DNA from 3 places in the Yersinia entomophaga genome. Region 3 is predicted to be linked to each of the others. Evidence: predicted binding sites of a transcription regulator. Region 3 holds the regulator's gene; each other region holds the start of a gene.

Region 1 (6,010 bases), 740 kb from region 3:
CATACATGGTGTGAAATTTAAAGCCAAACTCGGTCGCCTTTTCGCGCCAGTCTGGACGCTCGGTAATCGGTAAACGTTTCATTAATCAGACCTTAGCCACCCATACTGCGCGAGCTGGAATTGGATGATGAAGCATTGCTGCGCTGCATAGAGGTCTGTTTGGCTACTGATTCACCGAAGCCACCGCGAGTGATAGTGTTGGTTACCGCAGGTTTTGGTGCCAGCGCGGTTTTAGGCACGGTCATGGTACGACCGGTGGTAGCAGGGCCGTAGTTTTTACCGGTTGCGTCAACAAATTTGCCGTTAGCCGGGCTGCCTGCTGATTTAGAGGTAAACAGTGGTTGGCTTGCGCCGCCGCCCATCATTCGGCCCATCATGTAACCGGCCATCAGAGGCATCCACATACTGCCGCTCTGCTGTGGCTGCGCCGTTGCGCCAGCTTCTGCGGGTGCTGAAGTCGGAGCCATACCGGCCTGAGCCGGTGCCTGAGTACACTGAGACTCACCAAATTCAGCCACACAGTCTGCACGCGTTGCATATTTAGGCGCGGTTTTAGCCGCTTCCTGCAAGGCATTATTGTAAGACGCAGTGCATTCGGCGCTTTTAGATGGATTTGCCTGTGAGCAGTCGTCTGCATTCTGGTACAGAGAGACGGTTTCATCGGTTTTTTCGCAACCGGCAAGCATAAATACGGCACTGACCGCCAACGCGACAGGCGCTAAGCGATAGTTACGCCAGGATTTACGGAATGTCTCTTGATTGATGTTTTTAGTCCGTTTCATCGTCATTGGTCCTGTGTCCGGGCTTTTTGCCCTTTATCCCATTTATAGTCATATAGCGTGGCCATAAGAATAGGGGAAAGATGTATAAAATTAAAGCGCAGGGGGAGGTCAGCGGCATACTTTACATTGCTATACGAAATGCTGCGGGCTAGCTCTCTTTTTTCATCGATGAAAAATGCTTGTCCCTAAAGTGGAGGAAATCATGAGAAAAGTAATAATCGGGCGTATACAATGCTACGCCCGAAGAATGTCGGCCTTGGGGAAAGGCCGACGTCAGAATCAGTTGCGGAATGGATTACCAGAACTGCGGGTTGTCGCCGCCGCTGGCTGAGTCACCGGCACAGTTTGAGACGCGGTCTGTGCGTCGCTGCCCGCAGGTTGCTGTTTACCCTCGGGCGCCACAGCGTCTGGTGCAGTTGGAACCGGCTTATCCAATACTGCGTTCAGCGACATCAAATCGTTCTGATTCAGAGTACCCAGAGCAGATTTAATGTTTAACTGATTGATCAGATAGTCATAACGGGCATTGGCTAACTGCTGTTTTGCATTGTACAACGTGGTGGTTGCAGTCAACACATCCAGAATGGTACGAGTTCCCACCTGATAACCGGCTTCAATGGCATCCAATGAACTTTGGGCTGAAATCACAACCTGTTTGTAGGCATTGATGCTGCTGATTGATGCCGAAATGTTGTTAAACGAGGAACGAACGTTCTGCACGACGCCACGGTGTGCGCTTTCCAACTGCTCGCTGGCGCCAACAAAGTTGAACTGCGCCTGTTTAACCGCCGAGTTGGTTGCTCCGCCGCTGTATAATGGCAGGCTAAGCTGCACGCCGATTTTGTTCTGACCAGCGTCATTATTGATTTGCTGCGAACTGGCGCTACCGCTGTAACGGGTATTAGTAATTGATGAAGAAGCGGTCAGATCAATCGTTGGCATATAGCCAGTTTCGGCCGCTTTAATCTGCTCACGAGCCAAATCCTGATTTAAGCGAGCAGTCAGCAACGCCAGGTTGCGTTTTTCTGCTTCTTTCAACAGGTTATTGACTGCGTCTGGTTTATCGGTTTTCAAACGTTCAACGTTCAGAGAGGCCAGTTCCGGGTAGTAAACGCCGGTGACCTGACGCAGAACTTCCAGTGCGTTATCCAGATTATTACGCGCCGTCACTTCATCGGCCAGCACAGTGTCATAGCTGGCGCGGGCGTTTTGTACGTCGGTGATTGGATCCAGACCGACGTTAAAACGCTGAGTGGTTTGATCCAACTGACGGTATACCGATTCTTTCTGCGCCTGAACGTAAGACAGAGAGTCAATCGCTCTCAGTACGTTGAAATAGGCGGTAGCGGTGGTCAGGATTAACGATTGTTCGCTGGTCTGGAACGAAACGTCCTGAATACCGGCAGCTTTTTCTTGTAAGGTCAGCGCGCGCCATTTTGACATATCGAAAATGGTTTGGGTCAGTTGCAGCGATCCTGAGGTGGAATTGCTGTCTACGCCATTGTTATCGCGGAAACCGTTGGTATAGGTATAACCTGCGCCTAAACCGAGCTGTGGTAACAGCGGGCTGCGAGATTGATTGATTTTTTCGAATGCAGCATCACGGTCAGCGGCAGATTTACGTAAGTCGGGATTGCTGTCCCGCGCTTGTTTATAAACTTGCAGCAGGTTCTCTGCCTGGCTCATGGTACTGAAACCGGCAAGGCTCAGTCCGATAAGAAGGGGGAGCAGTTTCTTCATTTGCATTCCTTGTTGTGCAGCAGTTGTGCGCAAAATGTTGCCATGGTATCTGACGATAGACGAATTGTTGCCGATTCTATCAGAGTCTGCCAATGGGATAAGGTGGCTGATTGTGCCATCTTGCCTTTATTTACCTAAATCTAACACAAACTTAAACCAGTATTCTTCCAACCATTCCCATAAGGCCGCCACGCTTGCTATTTTAAACTCAGACAGCATAGCTAGCCCGCCGCTTATCATTTTTTATTCGCGAAGACTTTTACTTTTTATATCAGTAAAACGAGTGTCATAAAAAATTAGTATATCGGCACAATACTCAGGTAGGAGAAAAGTATATGTCATTGCCCCAAGAGTCACCGGTAACTTTGAATAAGAATGATGTGGAAATTATTGCACGTGAGTCACTTTACAGCGGTTTTTTTTCATTGAATCTGTATCGCTTCCGTCATCGCCTATTCAACGGTGAAATGAGTGGTGAGGTAAAAAGGGAGATTTTTGAGCGCGGCCATGCGGCGGTTTTGCTTCCTTATGATCCGATCCGGGACGAAGTGGTGCTGGTGGAGCAACTGCGTATCGCAGCTATTGATTCCAGTGAGTCTCCTTGGCTACTGGAGATGGTCGCTGGCATGATCGAGCCGGGGGAGAGTGTGGAAGAGGTCGCCCGCCGCGAAGCGCAGGAAGAGGCAGGTATCATCGTTGGGCGCTGTAAACCGGTATTGAGTTATCTGGCCAGCCCCGGTGGTACCAGCGAGCGTTTATCGATTATGGTCGGTGAAGTGGATGCCACCACGGCCTCCGGTATTCACGGTCTGGAAGAAGAGAATGAAGATATTCGCGTCCACGTGGTTAGCCGCGAGCAGGCCTACCGCTGGGTGGAAGAAGGCGTTATCGATAACGCCGCTTCGGTCATTGCATTACAATGGCTGGCGTTGCACCATCAGTTGCTGAGAAAAGAGTGGGAAAAATAATGTCTAAACGCTATACGCCTGATTTTCCTGAAATGATGCGGGTGTGCGAAACTAATTACGCACAATTGCGTCGTTTAACGCCGCGCACTGACGAAGTGAATGAAAGCATGGCTTATCAGGTCAATAGCATCTGTTATCGATTAACTATCTTGGAATCGACTCGCTACACTACGGTGGTTGAGATTGTGCAGACTGCGCCAGTCGTCGGCCATTGGGGGCTGCCTTCGATGTCGGTACGCCTTTACCATGATGCCAGGGTAGCGGAAGTGTGTGCCAGTCAGCAGATCTCCCGGTTCAAAGCAAGTTATGATTATCCGAATAAAAAGTTGCATCAACGGGACGAAAAGCATCAAATTAACCAGTTTCTTGCTGACTGGTTGCGCTATTGCTTGGCGCATGGAGCTGTGGCGGTTCCGGTTTGTTAGACAGACTTAAAACAAGGATACCAATTGGAAAGCCTGTTTGAACTGCCTATGGCGAGTGGGGCCAGGGTCAGAATATTACAAATAACAGATACCCACCTTTTTGCCGGTGAGGATGAAACCTTGCTGGGTGTCAATACCGGACGCAGCTATCGGGCGGTATTGGATGCAATTATTGCCGAAAAGTACTCCTACGATCTGATCGTTGCGACCGGCGATCTGGCGCAGGATCAGTCTATAGCGGCTTATCAGCATTTTGCGCAGGGTATTGCCCGTTTGTCTGCGCCATGCCTTTGGTTGCCGGGAAATCATGATTTCCAGCCGGCAATGGTAGATGTGCTGGCCGCGGCAAATATTGCGCCATCAAAACAGGCGTTTGTAGGCGATAACTGGCAGATTCTCTTATTGGACAGCCAGGTTTTTGGTGTGCCTTACGGTGAATTAAGCGAACATCAGCTAGAGTGGATGGAACGCTGCTTACAGGCTCATCCAGAACGCTACACTTTGATTTTGCTACATCACCATCCGATGCCGTCAGGTTGTACCTGGTTGGATCAACACAGTCTGCGCAACGCTCATATGCTGGCCGATGTATTGATTCGCTATCCGCGCGTCACTACGCTGCTGTGCGGACATATTCATCAGGAATTGGATCTTGATTGGTATGGCAAGCGGCTGCTGGCCAGCCCGTCAACCTGCGTGCAATTCAAACCGCACTGTACTAACTTTACTCTGGATACCGTAGCGCCGGGATGGCGTTACCTCGATTTATTGCCGGGCGGTACGCTGGAAACGGAAGTACGCCGCCTGGACAGTGACGAGTTCAACCCCAATATGGATGCGGACGGCTATTGATGAATACTCTTCTTTATCTGCATGGTTTCAACAGCTCTCCGCAGTCGGCGAAAGCCACCGCGTTCAAAAGCTGGCTGCAGGAAAATCATCCGCACATTGACATGTTGGTACCGCAGTTGCCGCCGTTTCCGGCAGAGGCGGCGGAAATGCTGGAAGATATCATTATGAGCAAGGCCGGGCAGAATCTGGGCATTGTCGGCTCCTCGCTGGGTGGATATTTTGCCACCTGGCTTTCCCAGTGTTTCAGCATTCCGGCGGTGGTAGTCAACCCGGCGGTACGTCCTTTCGAGCTGTTGATTGATTATCTGGGGCAAAATCAGAACCCCTACACGGGTCAGCAATATGTGTTAGAGTCTCGTCACGTTTATGACCTGAAAGTCATGCAAATAGATCCGTTGGAATCGCCTGATTTACTCTGGCTATTGCAACAAACCGGGGACGAAATCCTCGATTATCGACAGGCGGTTGCTTATTACACCTCTTGTCGACAAACGGTAGAATCAGGTGGAAATCATGCCTTTGTAGGCTTTGAACACTATTTCTCACCGATTGTGAATTTTTTAGGGCTAACGACTGCCTGATACAGCGTGACGTTATCGCCGCCAGATGCGGTGAGTGTAATCACTCACCCGGCTGTCACCGCTAGCCCTCCAACCCTTAGCCGAACATTAATCAAACCATGACTCAATCCAGCTATAACGCTGATGCCATTGAAGTACTCAGCGGTCTAGAACCAGTACGTCGTCGTCCAGGTATGTATACCGACACTACGCGCCCAAACCACCTCGGCCAAGAGGTGATAGATAACAGTGTTGATGAAGCGCTAGCCGGACACGCTCGCCGTATTGATGTGATTCTGCACGCCGATCAGTCTCTGGAAGTGATTGATGATGGCCGCGGGATGCCAGTGGATATTCACCCGGAAGAAGGCGTACCGGCCATTGAGCTGATTCTCTGTCGTCTGCACGCCGGGGGGAAATTCTCTAATAAGAGCTACCAATTCTCCGGCGGTTTGCACGGCGTGGGGATTTCAGTGGTTAACGCCTTGTCTCGTCGAGTGGAAGTGACGGTTCGCCGGGACGGCCAGATTTACAGCATGGCGTTTGAAAACGGGGATAAAGTGCAGGATTTGCAGGTGATTGGTACTTGCGGTAAGCGAAACACCGGCACCAGCGTGCATTTCTGGCCTGATGAATCGTTTTTCGATAGCCCGCGTTTCTCCGTTTCCCGTTTGTCACATTTG
Region 2 (6,010 bases), 220 kb from region 3:
TTAATCATTTGATCGGCCTATTGAATCCCGGCGGGATAGCATTTGTTTTTGGTCATACTCCCGTATTGGTTCCCATCACAGACCTGGCCTCGGCGCTTGGATTTGAGGTAATAAAGAATACGGCCAGCTCACTGGATCAGTGCCACATATTTCAGTTTTATATGTTGAGAAAATACCCATGACGCAAGTGCGTAGCTCAGGTTTCTTCCCGGTTGATGATCTGCACTCCATATATTGGGAGCGGCATGGAAATCCGCAGGGCGAACCTTGGATCGTTCTCCACGGAGGGCCTGCGGGGCAAAGTCATCTTATTCATACGGCATTTTTTGATTTGTCACTGTGCGACGTTTTAATTTTTGATCAACGAGGTTGCGGCCAATCTCTTCCTTACGGCGAGCGAAGAATCAATACCATCAACCATCTGGTGGAAGATATTGAGAGGCTTCGATGTTTTTTAAAAATGCCGCGTGCCAATATTTTAGGTCTCTCCTGGGGCTGTTGGTTAGGCATTTTATACAAAATTCGCTATGGCATGAGCGGTTTGAAACTGGTAATCGGTTGCCCTTTTATTCCTATTGCGACTGTGCAGGAGCTGCATTGGTTTTATTTCCATCAGCAGATCTGCCAGACGCATAGGCTAAAACCTTTTATTTTTGCTGAAAACCAACCTAAATCGGCCACCTACTATCGCTGTTTACAGATTTTGGCCACGGGCCTAGCCAGTCAGAAGAGATCTATGGCTCAACTTTGGGTGAATACCGATGAAATCGCGACAAATGCGCACCAGGATTTCCATCAGACAATCACGTTAACCGATGAATTTTTCAATCCGCGAACTTATTCCGCCATCATGCTAGAAATTCATTACCATGCCGCCGGATTTTTTATTACCAACGATATATTGCGACAAGTTGCGCAAATGGACGCTCAGGGTGTCACTCTCGTTTGTGGTGAAAAAGACCGAATGGGTATGGTTGCAACCAACTGGTTAGCCGAACGGGTTAACGTTGAGGTAATACTCGTGCGGGATATCGCTCATCAGGCGCTTCATACAGAAATGATTAAACAACTCCGGCATCTTATTGCCCGATAGACATCGCGCTATAGGCAGAGAGTCAACGATAAAAATCCCCGCAGCCAACGCAAACGGGGAGTATATTATTTCCAATAAAATCAATTATTACTTCAACGCCATTACTTCAACGCCATTACTTCAACGCCATTGCATCACGCATGGTAAAGAACAGGTCGGTTTGGTCAGTTAGACCCACGACGTTAGCCGCGTGAGGGCCATAGGCAGCAATGCGTAGCTGCGTGCCGGTATGACCTTGAGAGTCATCTTCGGAATTCCCATAACTGATCGCCATCACCGCGCCATCTTTGGTCATTAATGCCTGCGTCAACCCCGGCGCCTTGGCATCGGCCTCGACGATCTGGCTGGAATGAGCATGGTCGGCGGTCACAATCACCAGCGTGTTGCCGTCGGCTTTTGCGAACTCGAGCGCTTTTTGTACCGCTTCATCCAAATCAACAGTTTCACCGAACTGACCACAAGGGTTCGCGGCATGATCCTGTTTATCAATTGACGCCCCTTCTACCTGTAGGAAGAAACCTTTTTCATTGGTTTTCAACACTTCTATGGCTTTTTCTGTCATGGCGGCCAACGTTGGAATATCCGCAGTGCGTTCCGGATTCACCTCGCAGGTGACTGGAGATTTATCGATATTACCGTGGTATGACGCCTTCGGGCCTAACCAACGCACTGGCATATTACCCGCCGAGAATAGGCCAAGAACGGGTTTATCCTGATTTGCCTGAGTTACCCCATTGAGATCATTCAGACTCTCAACAATCAGATAACCGCGGGCAATAGCCTGGTCGCGCAAGGATTTATCCTTCCACTCGCCGGCCTTAGCCAGTTGCTCAAAAGATTTTGCTCCGCCGCCTAGCGTGATATCTGCCCGGGCTTGGATCATTTGCTCGGTTATCGAACCTCTTCCGCCGTTTTCCAGCGCATTGGTCGCGCATTTTTCGCTAGTTTCTTCAGGGCCATAGCATTTGCGACCGGTAACGTGAGCAAACTGAGCGGCAGGCGTGGCATCTTGCAACTCTGCGGTAGAAACGTTGCCAGTGGCTTTCCCTGCCGCTTTCGCCAGTTCCAGAATGGTGATGTGATCTTTGCCTGTAACATCCACACCCAACGCGCCGTTATAAGTTTTAACGCCGCTTGACCATGCGGTGGCTGACGCAGCGGAATCAGTTACATAATTCGGTTTTTGCGTCTTTTTGTCTAAAGAGTAATGCGTGTATTGACCCGTCAGTGGCAAGGCATCAATGCCTTTGAAGAAACCGCCGGCACCCGCCGCATAGTTACGCGCCGAGGTGATTTCAGAATCGCCCATTCCATCGCCAATCAGCAAAATGACATTTTTTACGGTTTTATCCGATAAAGAGTCGCGTAAAGCCTGCGTCTGGTCACTATCTAATCGACGAGCTCCGCCGAACTGAGTGATGTCGCCTTTCGCGGAACGGTCATATAAGCCCGTTTCTGCGGCACTGGCGTTAGGCATCAGTAATGTGCAACTGGTAGACAGCAACAGCGTTGATAATGCGACTCGGGAAGCGGTAGAAATGCGCTTTGACATCGGTAGAGTTCCTTTTGTAACACACTAATACAGTTTGTATTTATTGGTTACATTGGATACTAGAGCAGCCGGATGACGTTTTTATGACGGCTTATGTTAATTATTTCACCCTCATTTTTAATCAAACTACTTTAAAAAACATCGGCTCAATTTTACTAACAGAAAGCGGCATTTTGCCGCTCTGGCATGCTTTCCCATGTTCCCTATTTACCGACATCCCTGCCTCACTGAAACATCACCATATTTATCAAAAAGTTAAACCAGTAAGGGCAGAATTTAGCGAGTAGGAAAGTATTCACTCCGCGGAGTACGAGTTACTCGGTGTCCATCGGTCTCACTGACTGATAGATATCAATATCGAAATAACCGTCGGCCATTCCGTCATTCAAATAGACCTCAAAACACGCACCTTCTGCCGGGAGGTAGCCACTGGCGGGTAAATGCAGGTTATACAACTCTCCCCATGCCTTGGCATAATCCCCATCGGTCACCCGCGCACGATAAACCGCATAAGTCCCACCAGGTATTATTTGTAAAAGCACACCACTGCTGGCATGCGCGGGCAAGACAAAATCATCGGCCACAGAAAAAGCCACATCAGCCCGCAGATTGGCGGGTGGCGTGGTTTCAGGGTTATCCCAATAAAGCGCTAGCCAGGATTCATAGGGTAACGGGTGCTGCTGCTGCCAGGATGATAACTGTTTGAAACCAAGAGGAATGGTTTCGGCGTAAGGGCCAATCACCCGAATACTGACAACTTGCTGCGGCTGTTTTTCAATAATGCGAAATGTCATCGTAGCGGCCTCTCAAGATAAGATTTAGGAAGATCTCTCTTCTCACGAACGGTTTCAAATACGATACTGAGCCTGATTGAACGTGAGTAAATATCAATGCGTCGTGGTACTGTATAAATAAACAGTACCACGATATTATCTGAATATCGCTCATTTATACAGCGTTAATTGCGCTATTTTTGTTCTATTTCGCGCCAATTGCCTCATCAGGCAAGCGCTCGCCAGCACGTTGTTGGTTGGCGGTTGTTTATTTTGGACCGATTTCACCCAATTGACTCTTCCTTAATTCGCGACCAACTCGCCGCACAATCAGCAACGGTCACTAAATTGTTGCCACAGTTGCGTTAGAATACGCGACAATTTTTCTGCCCATTGCTGTTGTCCAAAGGATGGCATAAGGTTCGTTGACCCCGACCTGTAAATCGCCTTCTGCACGTAATAATTCAACCAGCAATAAAGCCCATTCCGGATTGCGGTTAAACAGCGTACCGATCTGCCAAGGTCTGGCCACACCTTTAAAAGTTGGCGTAAAACTATGCATAGAAATGATAACGCTAGGTTGCCCTTGGGCTGCGCGTCGATCCAGCGTTTGGCGAATAAGATCGTGGTAAGGCTGGAAAATTTCGGTTCTGCGGGCTTCTGCCTGCGCGGGGGTGACACTTTGATTGCCTGGAATCGTGGTTTGCTCGGAAATTTCAGGGATAGAACTGGCGATACCGGGAGTACGGTTACAGTCGATGACCAGGCGAGAATAACGCTGATGGATTAAGGTGGCATCCAGCAGCTCACTGAGCCGTTGAGCTACGGGTAAAGAGCCGATATCCCAGCCAATATGTCGATCTATTTCGCCGGGCGGTAGGCCTAAATCACCTAATCGCGAGGGGATAGTTTGCCCGGCATGGTCAGCCAGGAAAATGAAAGGAGAGACTGCACAAGCGCGTTCTAGCACGGCCGGCGAGCAATCCTCAGCGGTTAATAAGGGCTGCGGGCGGTCAACTGACATCTTTCTGACTCCGATAGATTAGGCAAAACCTCATCCTAGTCGCTATTTAAGGCTATGCCCAGTCACGGCTGATAACCTGGCATAATCAGTTTGAAGGATAAAGACTAACGCTTTGTAGTTAATCAGTGCGAACCACTTCGCATTGTCAATGATAGGCGGCATAAAACTGACAGAGGCTATTCAAAAACGCCGGTTTTTCGTGCCATACTGCTGTTGATAAAACCAGTAGATAACCCCCACGGAGCCTTATGGAAACCTTTTACATTGACCGTACTGACACCCCAGCAGGTGAACTGGTCATTATTGGCGATAGCGAACATAACCTGCGCGCCATTGATTGGGTCGATCACTATGAAAGACTGCTGAAATTACTGACGTCTCACTATGGGCCAAATACTTTTACGCTGACTGAAAAGATTAATCCTGGCGGTTTAACCGAGAAAATGCAGCGTTACTTTGCCGGTGAGCTGGATATTATCGATGGCCTGCCGGTAAAAACTGCGGGGACGGCGTTTCAACGGCAAGTGTGGCAAGAGTTGCGCAACATTCCCTGCGGGAAAACCATATCCTACGGCGAATTGGCTCAACGAATTGGTCGCCCTACTGCTTCCCGCGCCGTGGGCATGGCTAATGGCCTGAACCCAGTCTCCATTGTGGTGCCCTGTCATCGCGTCATCGGCGCGTCCGGCTCGCTGACCGGCTACGCCGGTGGCGTAGAGCGGAAACGTTGGTTATTGGCTCATGAAGGTTATCTTTTAGCGCGCTAAGCATTGTTACTCTTATCAGACGCCTTAAAAGATGTTAAAATTGACAAATATCAATATTAATGGGAATACCCTCATGATCCCGGAAAAACGTGTTATCCGACGTATCCAGTCAGGTGGTTGCGCAATTCATTGTCAGGATTGCAGCATCAGCCAACTCTGTATTCCTTTTACCTTAAATGAGCACGAGCTGGATCAGCTCGACAACATCATTGAAAGGAAAAAGCCTATTCAGAAAGGACAGGCGTTGTTCAAAGCTGGCGATGAGCTGAAGTCTTTGTATGCTATTCGTTCCGGGACCATTAAGAGCTATACCATTACCGAAGAAGGCGATGAGCAAATTACCGGTTTCCATCTGGCTGGTGATTTGGTTGGTTTCGATGCGATCAGCAATTTACAACACCCGAGTTTTGCTCAGGCGCTGGAAACTTCGATGGTCTGTGAGATTCCGTTCGATACGCTGGATGATTTATCCGGCAAAATGCCTAACCTGCGTCAGCAGATGATGCGTTTGATGAGCGGTGAAATCAAAGGCGATCAGGATATGATTCTGTTGCTATCGAAGAAAAACGCGGAAGAGCGTCTGGCCGCCTTTATCTATAACCTGTCGCGCCGTTTTGCCCAACGTGGTTTCTCACCTCGTGAGTTCCGCCTGACGATGACGCGTGGCGATATCGGTAATTATCTGGGGCTAACGGTTGAAACCATTAGCCGCTTGCTGGGCCGCTTCCAGAAAAGTGGAATCCTCAGCGTAAAAGGCAAATACATTACCATTGAAAATACCGAAGCGCTGGCACAGCTCGC
Region 3 (6,010 bases):
AATACCAATTTCGAAAGAAACGGTCGCAGTACGCGGAGTAGCAAACAGTGGGCCGACGGCCAGATAACAGACGGTCGCCAAAACCAGGCCCGCAGTACGACCAATTGGCGAACTCAGCGCATCAATACCGCCACCAACGCGCGCCAATGCAATAACGGTGATGACCGGCAGACCCACGGCAGTGATCAGGAAGCCAAGTGCGGCTATCCAAACGTGCTCGCCAGACTGAAGGCCAACCATAGGCGGGAAAATGATGTTGCCCGCGCCGACGAATAAGGCAAAGGTCATAAAACCTAATGCCAGTATGTCTTTAGATGATAAACGATGACTCATAGTGGTTGTCGTGTTGCCTAGTTAAAAGGACCAAAAAGGAAAACCCTGGGTTGTTGTCTTTCCGGCTCGATCGAAAACGCTATAACGCTTCACAGAGAGCGCTAATTTCCGACTAATCGGTTTCGATGATTTGCAGTGTTTTTGAAGTTATATGCAGATGGAATAAACCAACAACGGGGGCTAAGTAGAACGTTTATAGCGGAGAAAGGCAAGTCTGGATCGGAAAAGCAGAGTCATCAACCAGATAATTCTTCAATACTAGTTAAACATGTCGGTTATTGAGAAATACACGCCATATGATTTGTATCATTTTTAATCAATTATTAGCATTGGGCGGCCTTCACCGCCCAAAAACTCACCAAATGTCGTTAGCAATATCGACTACCAGCCTGAGTTTTTTCCACTGATCCTGCTCCGTCAGGCTATTCCCTTCTTCCGTCGAAGCGAAGCCACACTGTGGGCTAAGGCAGAGTTGTTCAATATCGACAAATTTGGCCGCCTCGGCGATACGTTCTTTCACCGCCTGCGGTTGTTCCAAGGTGCCATTTTTCGAGGTAATCAGCCCCAAAACCACCTGTTGCTGCCCCGGTTTGATAAAGCGCAGAGGTTCGAAACCACCGGCACGTTCCGTGTCATATTCAAGGAAAAAAGCGTCGACGTTAACTGTGCCAAACAATATTTTCGCTACTGGCTCATAACCGCCCTCTGAAATCCAGGTCGAGCGGAAATTACCGCGGCACACATGTAAACCAATAGTCAAATCCGCCGGCTTGCCTGCCAGTGCCTTATTGAGCACCTGAGCATAGATCTGCGCCAACTGCTCTGGATCTTCACCACGCTCTCTGATCTGACGCTGCTGATCGTCCGAACACAGATAAGCCCACACAGTATCGTCCAACTGTAAATAACGGCAGCCCGCATCATAAAAGGCCTGAATAGCATCACGATAGGTCTGAGCTAAATCGTCAAAATACGCGGTCAGATCGGGATAAACCTGCTTATCTATAGCGTTACGGCCACCGCGAAAATGCAGCACGCTCGGGCTGGGGATAGTCATTTTAGCCACGGAGTTTCCGGCAATACTTTGTAAAAAAAGAAAATCCTCCAGCATTGGATGGGATTTAAAGCCCAGTTTGCCAACCACTTTGATACTGCGAGCGCGCGTCTGAACGCCGTTAAACTGAATGCCCTGCTCGACATCGTAACCTTCAACTCCTTCCAAACCTTCGAAGAAATCGAAATGCCACCAGGCTCGACGAAATTCGCCATCGGTCACCAATTGCAGCCCCGCCTCCTGCTGCTTTGCCACTATGTACCTGATTTCGTTATCTTCAATTTCGCGTAACTGGCTAGCGCTGATATCACCGTTCAGGCGCTGCTGGCGCGCCTGTTTCAACGCCGCAGGACGCAGCAAACTGCCGACAACATCGGCGCGAAAAGCAGGGGTCGTTCTTTGCATAACAGGCTCCAGATCCTATACCGCCGACTAAAGCCGCCACGGCACAAATAATTTACCGAATGGATAGTTTCTTTGAGTTACAAATAGACATCCAGACGTCCAAATAAATTGACTGGAGAGTGTCATCTCACCGATTTTGATTCAATAGAGGAATTTTCACTGCATATGAAATAAATTCATATCCAACTAAATTAGTGGGTAAATCCCAGCGCTGAACGGGCCTTTTTCAAGCTTTCTTGCGATAAGGGGAGATAGCCGTCACGACTCACCAGTTCTTGCCCTTCTGGAGATAGAATTCGCTGCAAGAACGCCGCCGTTAGCGGTTCTAGAGGTTTATCAGGGGCTTTATTGACGTAGATATAAAGATAGCGGGACAAGGGGTAACGGCCATTTCGAACATTTTCGGCGGTTGGCATGACGTAATCCTGCCCTGATACCGACAAAGGTAATAATCTGACGCCACTGGCGCGAAAACCAATGCTGGCATAACCGATACTGTTCAGCGAGGTTGCGACAGCCTGAACCACCGAGGCTGAACCAGGTAATTCATTGACCTGGCTGCGAAAATCGCCGCCGCACAAAGCACGCTGTTTGAAATAACCGTAGGTGCCGGAAGCTGAGTTCCGACTATAACGCTGGAGAGAACGCCCAGCCCACGGGCCTTTCAGCCCAAGATCAGCCCATAAGTTTACTGGCTTATTATCACCACATAATTGATTTTGCGAATAAATGGCGTCCAGCTGTGACAAACTCAGCCCCACCAGCGGATTATCCTGATGCACCAGAACCACCAACGCATCCACCGCCACAGGCACGGCTAAAGGAGGATAGCCATAGCGTTGAACAAAAGCGGCAATCTCGGCGGCTTTCATCGGACGACTCATCGGGCCAAGTTGAGCTGCACCTGCGGCCAGAGCCGTCGGTGCGGTTGACGAACCGGCGGCCTGAATTTGCAGATTAATACTCGGATACTGATGATTGAAATCTTCCGCCCACAGAGACATCAGATTCGCCAGCGTATCAGAGCCTACGCTGGAAAGATTACCGGAAAGCATCCCAACCGGTGCCTGAGCAAAAACCGGAGTGCTGACCCATAACATTGCACCCAGTAACGCCGTTTTGCTCCATTTCATCATCAGAATATCGTCCGTAAAGCCTAGGTTTTGACCGCATTCTCAGCTAAAACCGTGGGAACAATCAATCGCTTCGGTAAGGTGAAGACAAAACGCGTCCCCAAACCAATTTCACTCATGACCTCTAAACGCGCATCGTGGTGACTCAGCGCATGTTTAACAATCGCCAGCCCAAGCCCACTTCCGCCGGTTTGCCGCGAACGGGCTTTATCTACCCGATAGAAGCGCTCGGTAAGACGAGGAACGTGCTCCGGCCCAATGCCCGGCCCGTTATCACTGACCTGAAACTGAGCGCCCTGCGGCGTCAATTGCCAGCACACTTCGATTTTTGTACCGGTTGGCGTGTGATTTACCGCGTTATACACCAGATTGGATACGGCACTGCGCAACTGGTCTTCATTACCAAACACTTTAAGCTGTTCATTCACGCGGAAAGTAATCTCATGGCGACCGCTGCTTAACGCCTGAACCTCATGCTGTAGTAGCTTCAGCATCAGTGGAATATCCACTCGCTCATTCATATCCACATTTGGTGCTGCTTCGATTTTTGATAACGTCAATAATTGCTTCACCAAACCGTCCATCCGTTTGGTCTGCTCTTGCATGGTATTCAAGGCTTTACCGCGCAATGCCGCGTCCAGTTCCTGATCGTGCATCATTTCCAGATAGCCTTGCAGTACAGTTAACGGCGTCCGTAATTCATGGCTAACGTTGGCAAAGAAATTTCGCCGCGCGCCTTCCAGTTGACGCATTTGCGTCACATCTCGCGCCACCATCAGTAATTGCCCTTCTGAATAAGGCATAACGCGAAACTCAACGTAATGGCCATTATTAAGCTGCACGGTCAATGGGCGGCTGAATTCCTGCTGTTGCAGATAATGGGTAAATTCCGGGTAACGCAGCAGGTTAAGAATGTGCTGGCCGTTATCTTCCGGCCAACGAAAGCCCAGTAAATTCTGCGCTAATCCATTACACCAAAAGATATTTCCCTCTACGGTCGTCATAACCACCGCATCGGGCAAGGATTCAGCGCCGCTGCGGAAACGTTTTATCAACAGCGCCAGCTCACGCCGCCGCCGCCGATTACGCAGTTGCATCTGATAAAGACCATAAAACAGCGGCTCCCAGCTCCAGCGTCCGGCCGGTGGCGTCATGCTTCGGTCTAACCATAGCCAATGAGAAAGTTTAAGCTGGTTATAAAAATTCCAGATCAGCGCTGCCAATACTGAAACCAGTAATAGCCAAGGGAGATAACCAATGAAAAGCCCGAGCAATAGCGCGGGCAGACAAAAAAGTGCCAGCTCAATAGCCAGCCTTTTCCATGATAAGCGTTCTAGCACGACACATTCTCCGGCACTACATACTTAATAGCGCGTTGAGAAACGGTATCCGGTGCCCCGGACGGTTTGCACCATTTTGTCATGCCCTTCGGATTCAAGCGCCTTGCGTAAACGGCGGATATGGACATCAACAGTGCGGTCTTCCACATAAACGTTAGTGCCCCAAACATAATTTAGCAACTGCTCGCGGCTGTAAACCCGCTCCGGGTGAGTCATAAAGAAATGCAGTAATTTAAACTCGGTTGGCCCCATGTCTAACGCTTTTTCGTTAGCCATGACCCGATGAGAAGAAGGATCGAGACTTAACCCTTGCATTTCAATCACCTCTTCCACGGCCATCGGTGAAATTCGGCGCATCACCGCTTTGATTCTGGCAACAAGCTCTTTGGGAGAAAAAGGCTTGGTAATGTAATCGTCGGCTCCCACTTCCAGCCCGCGCACCCGATCCTCTTCTTCACCGCGGGCGGTCAGCATCATCACCGGAATATCCCGGGTCATGGCTTCACGTTTCATATGCTTGATAAACTGAATCCCAGAGCCGCCTGGCAACATCCAGTCTAGCAGTACCAAATCAGGGAAAGGCTCGGACAAGCGCGTAACCGCGCTGTCATAATCTTCGGCTTCTAACGGTTGGTAGCCGTTTTGCTCCAGCACAAAACACACCATCTCGCGAATCGGCGCTTCGTCTTCCACCACCAGTATGCGTCTTGCCATCGTCAATCCTGCCAATATGTTAGCGGTTGCTATTTGATTTCCGCGCCATTATGCGTCAGTTTTATGACAGTTTTATGAAAAAAACCATCCCTTTGCAGCCAATAAGCATAGCGGCTAACCGAAAGGGTGTTGCAAGGTTATTTCAGCAACTTTGCGAAGCCGTTCTGGGATTTCAACCAATCCTCCTTTTTAACCGCGACATCCCCTTCTCAACGTTTATAATCAGCGCCATTGATTACCTGCCCTAGCGGGAGTTTTATGCGCATTATACATACCTCAGACTGGCACTTAGGCCAGTATTTCTTCACCAAAAGCCGGGCGGCGGAGCATCAGGCTTTTTTACGCTGGCTAATCCAAAAAGTTGAAGAACATCAGGTTGATGCGTTAATTGTTGCCGGCGATATCTTCGACACAGGTTCGCCACCGAGCTACGCCCGCGAGTTATATAACCGGTTTGTGGTCGATCTTCAGCCGACGGGCTGTCAGTTAGTGGTTCTTGGCGGTAACCATGATTCTGTCGCAACCTTAAATGAGTCACGCGAACTGTTGGCCTATCTCAATACCAAGGTGATTGCCCACGCCAGCAACGATCTGGAACAACAGGTTTTCATTCTACACGATCGTGAAGATCAGCCCGGAGCCATTCTGTGTGCGATCCCTTTTCTACGCCCAAGAGATCTGATCGCCAGTCAGGCGGGAGAATCCGGATCGCAAAAACAATTAGCACTACAAGAAGCCATCGCGGCACATTATCAGCAGCTTTATCAAACGGCGGTCAACCTGCGCAAGCGGCTAGCATTACCCTTGCCCATTATCGCCACGGGTCACTTAACGACCGTAGGCGTCAGCACCTCCGACTCAGTTCGAGACATTTATATCGGCACGCTTGACGCCTTCCCTGCTCAGGCTTTCCCCCCCGCTGATTATATCGCTCTGGGCCATATCCACCGCGCTCAGCAGGTAGCAAAGTCGGAGCATATTCGCTATAGCGGCTCCCCGATTCCTCTCAGTTTTGATGAACTGAATAAAGA

The links. The regulator PhoB, encoded in region 3, activates phosphate uptake and scavenging genes when phosphate is short. The targets are predictions, from matches to a motif close to CTGTCATAAAACTGNCNNAT.
Positions count from the first base shown of each region.
Region 1: a site for PhoB is predicted at 2,806-2,825, ahead of nudF (ADP-ribose diphosphatase). Genes of this name have one in related genera too.
Region 2: a site for PhoB is predicted at 2,716-2,735, ahead of phoA (alkaline phosphatase). Genes of this name have one in related genera too.

Region 1 is NZ_CP010029.1:2,171,556-2,177,565, reverse strand. It holds gene PL78_RS09920 (glutathionylspermidine synthase family protein) at 1-82, opposite strand, end outside; gene PL78_RS09915 (DUF1190 family protein) at 93-782, opposite strand; gene tolC (outer membrane channel protein TolC) at 1,062-2,522, opposite strand; gene nudF (ADP-ribose diphosphatase) at 2,858-3,490, shown strand; gene PL78_RS09900 (DUF1249 family protein) at 3,490-3,915, shown strand; gene cpdA (3',5'-cyclic-AMP phosphodiesterase) at 3,940-4,767, shown strand; gene yqiA (esterase YqiA) at 4,767-5,348, shown strand; gene parE (DNA topoisomerase IV subunit B) at 5,447-6,010, shown strand, end outside.
Region 2 is NZ_CP010029.1:1,207,553-1,213,562, forward strand. It holds gene PL78_RS05400 (class I SAM-dependent methyltransferase) at 1-182, shown strand, start outside; gene PL78_RS05405 (alpha/beta fold hydrolase) at 179-1,093, shown strand; gene phoA (alkaline phosphatase) at 1,209-2,645, opposite strand; gene sbmC (DNA gyrase inhibitor SbmC) at 2,960-3,439, opposite strand; gene PL78_RS05425 (N-formylglutamate amidohydrolase) at 3,762-4,442, opposite strand; gene ogt (methylated-DNA--[protein]-cysteine S-methyltransferase) at 4,691-5,209, shown strand; gene PL78_RS05435 (FNR family transcription factor) at 5,283-6,010, shown strand, end outside.
Region 3 is NZ_CP010029.1:1,429,987-1,435,996, forward strand. It holds gene brnQ (branched-chain amino acid transport system II carrier protein) at 1-333, opposite strand, end outside; gene PL78_RS06500 (cobalamin-independent methionine synthase II family protein) at 689-1,792, opposite strand; gene PL78_RS06505 (PstS family phosphate ABC transporter substrate-binding protein) at 1,984-2,925, opposite strand; gene phoR (phosphate regulon sensor histidine kinase PhoR) at 2,949-4,265, opposite strand; gene phoB (phosphate response regulator transcription factor PhoB) at 4,290-4,979, opposite strand; gene sbcD (exonuclease subunit SbcD) at 5,238-6,010, shown strand, end outside.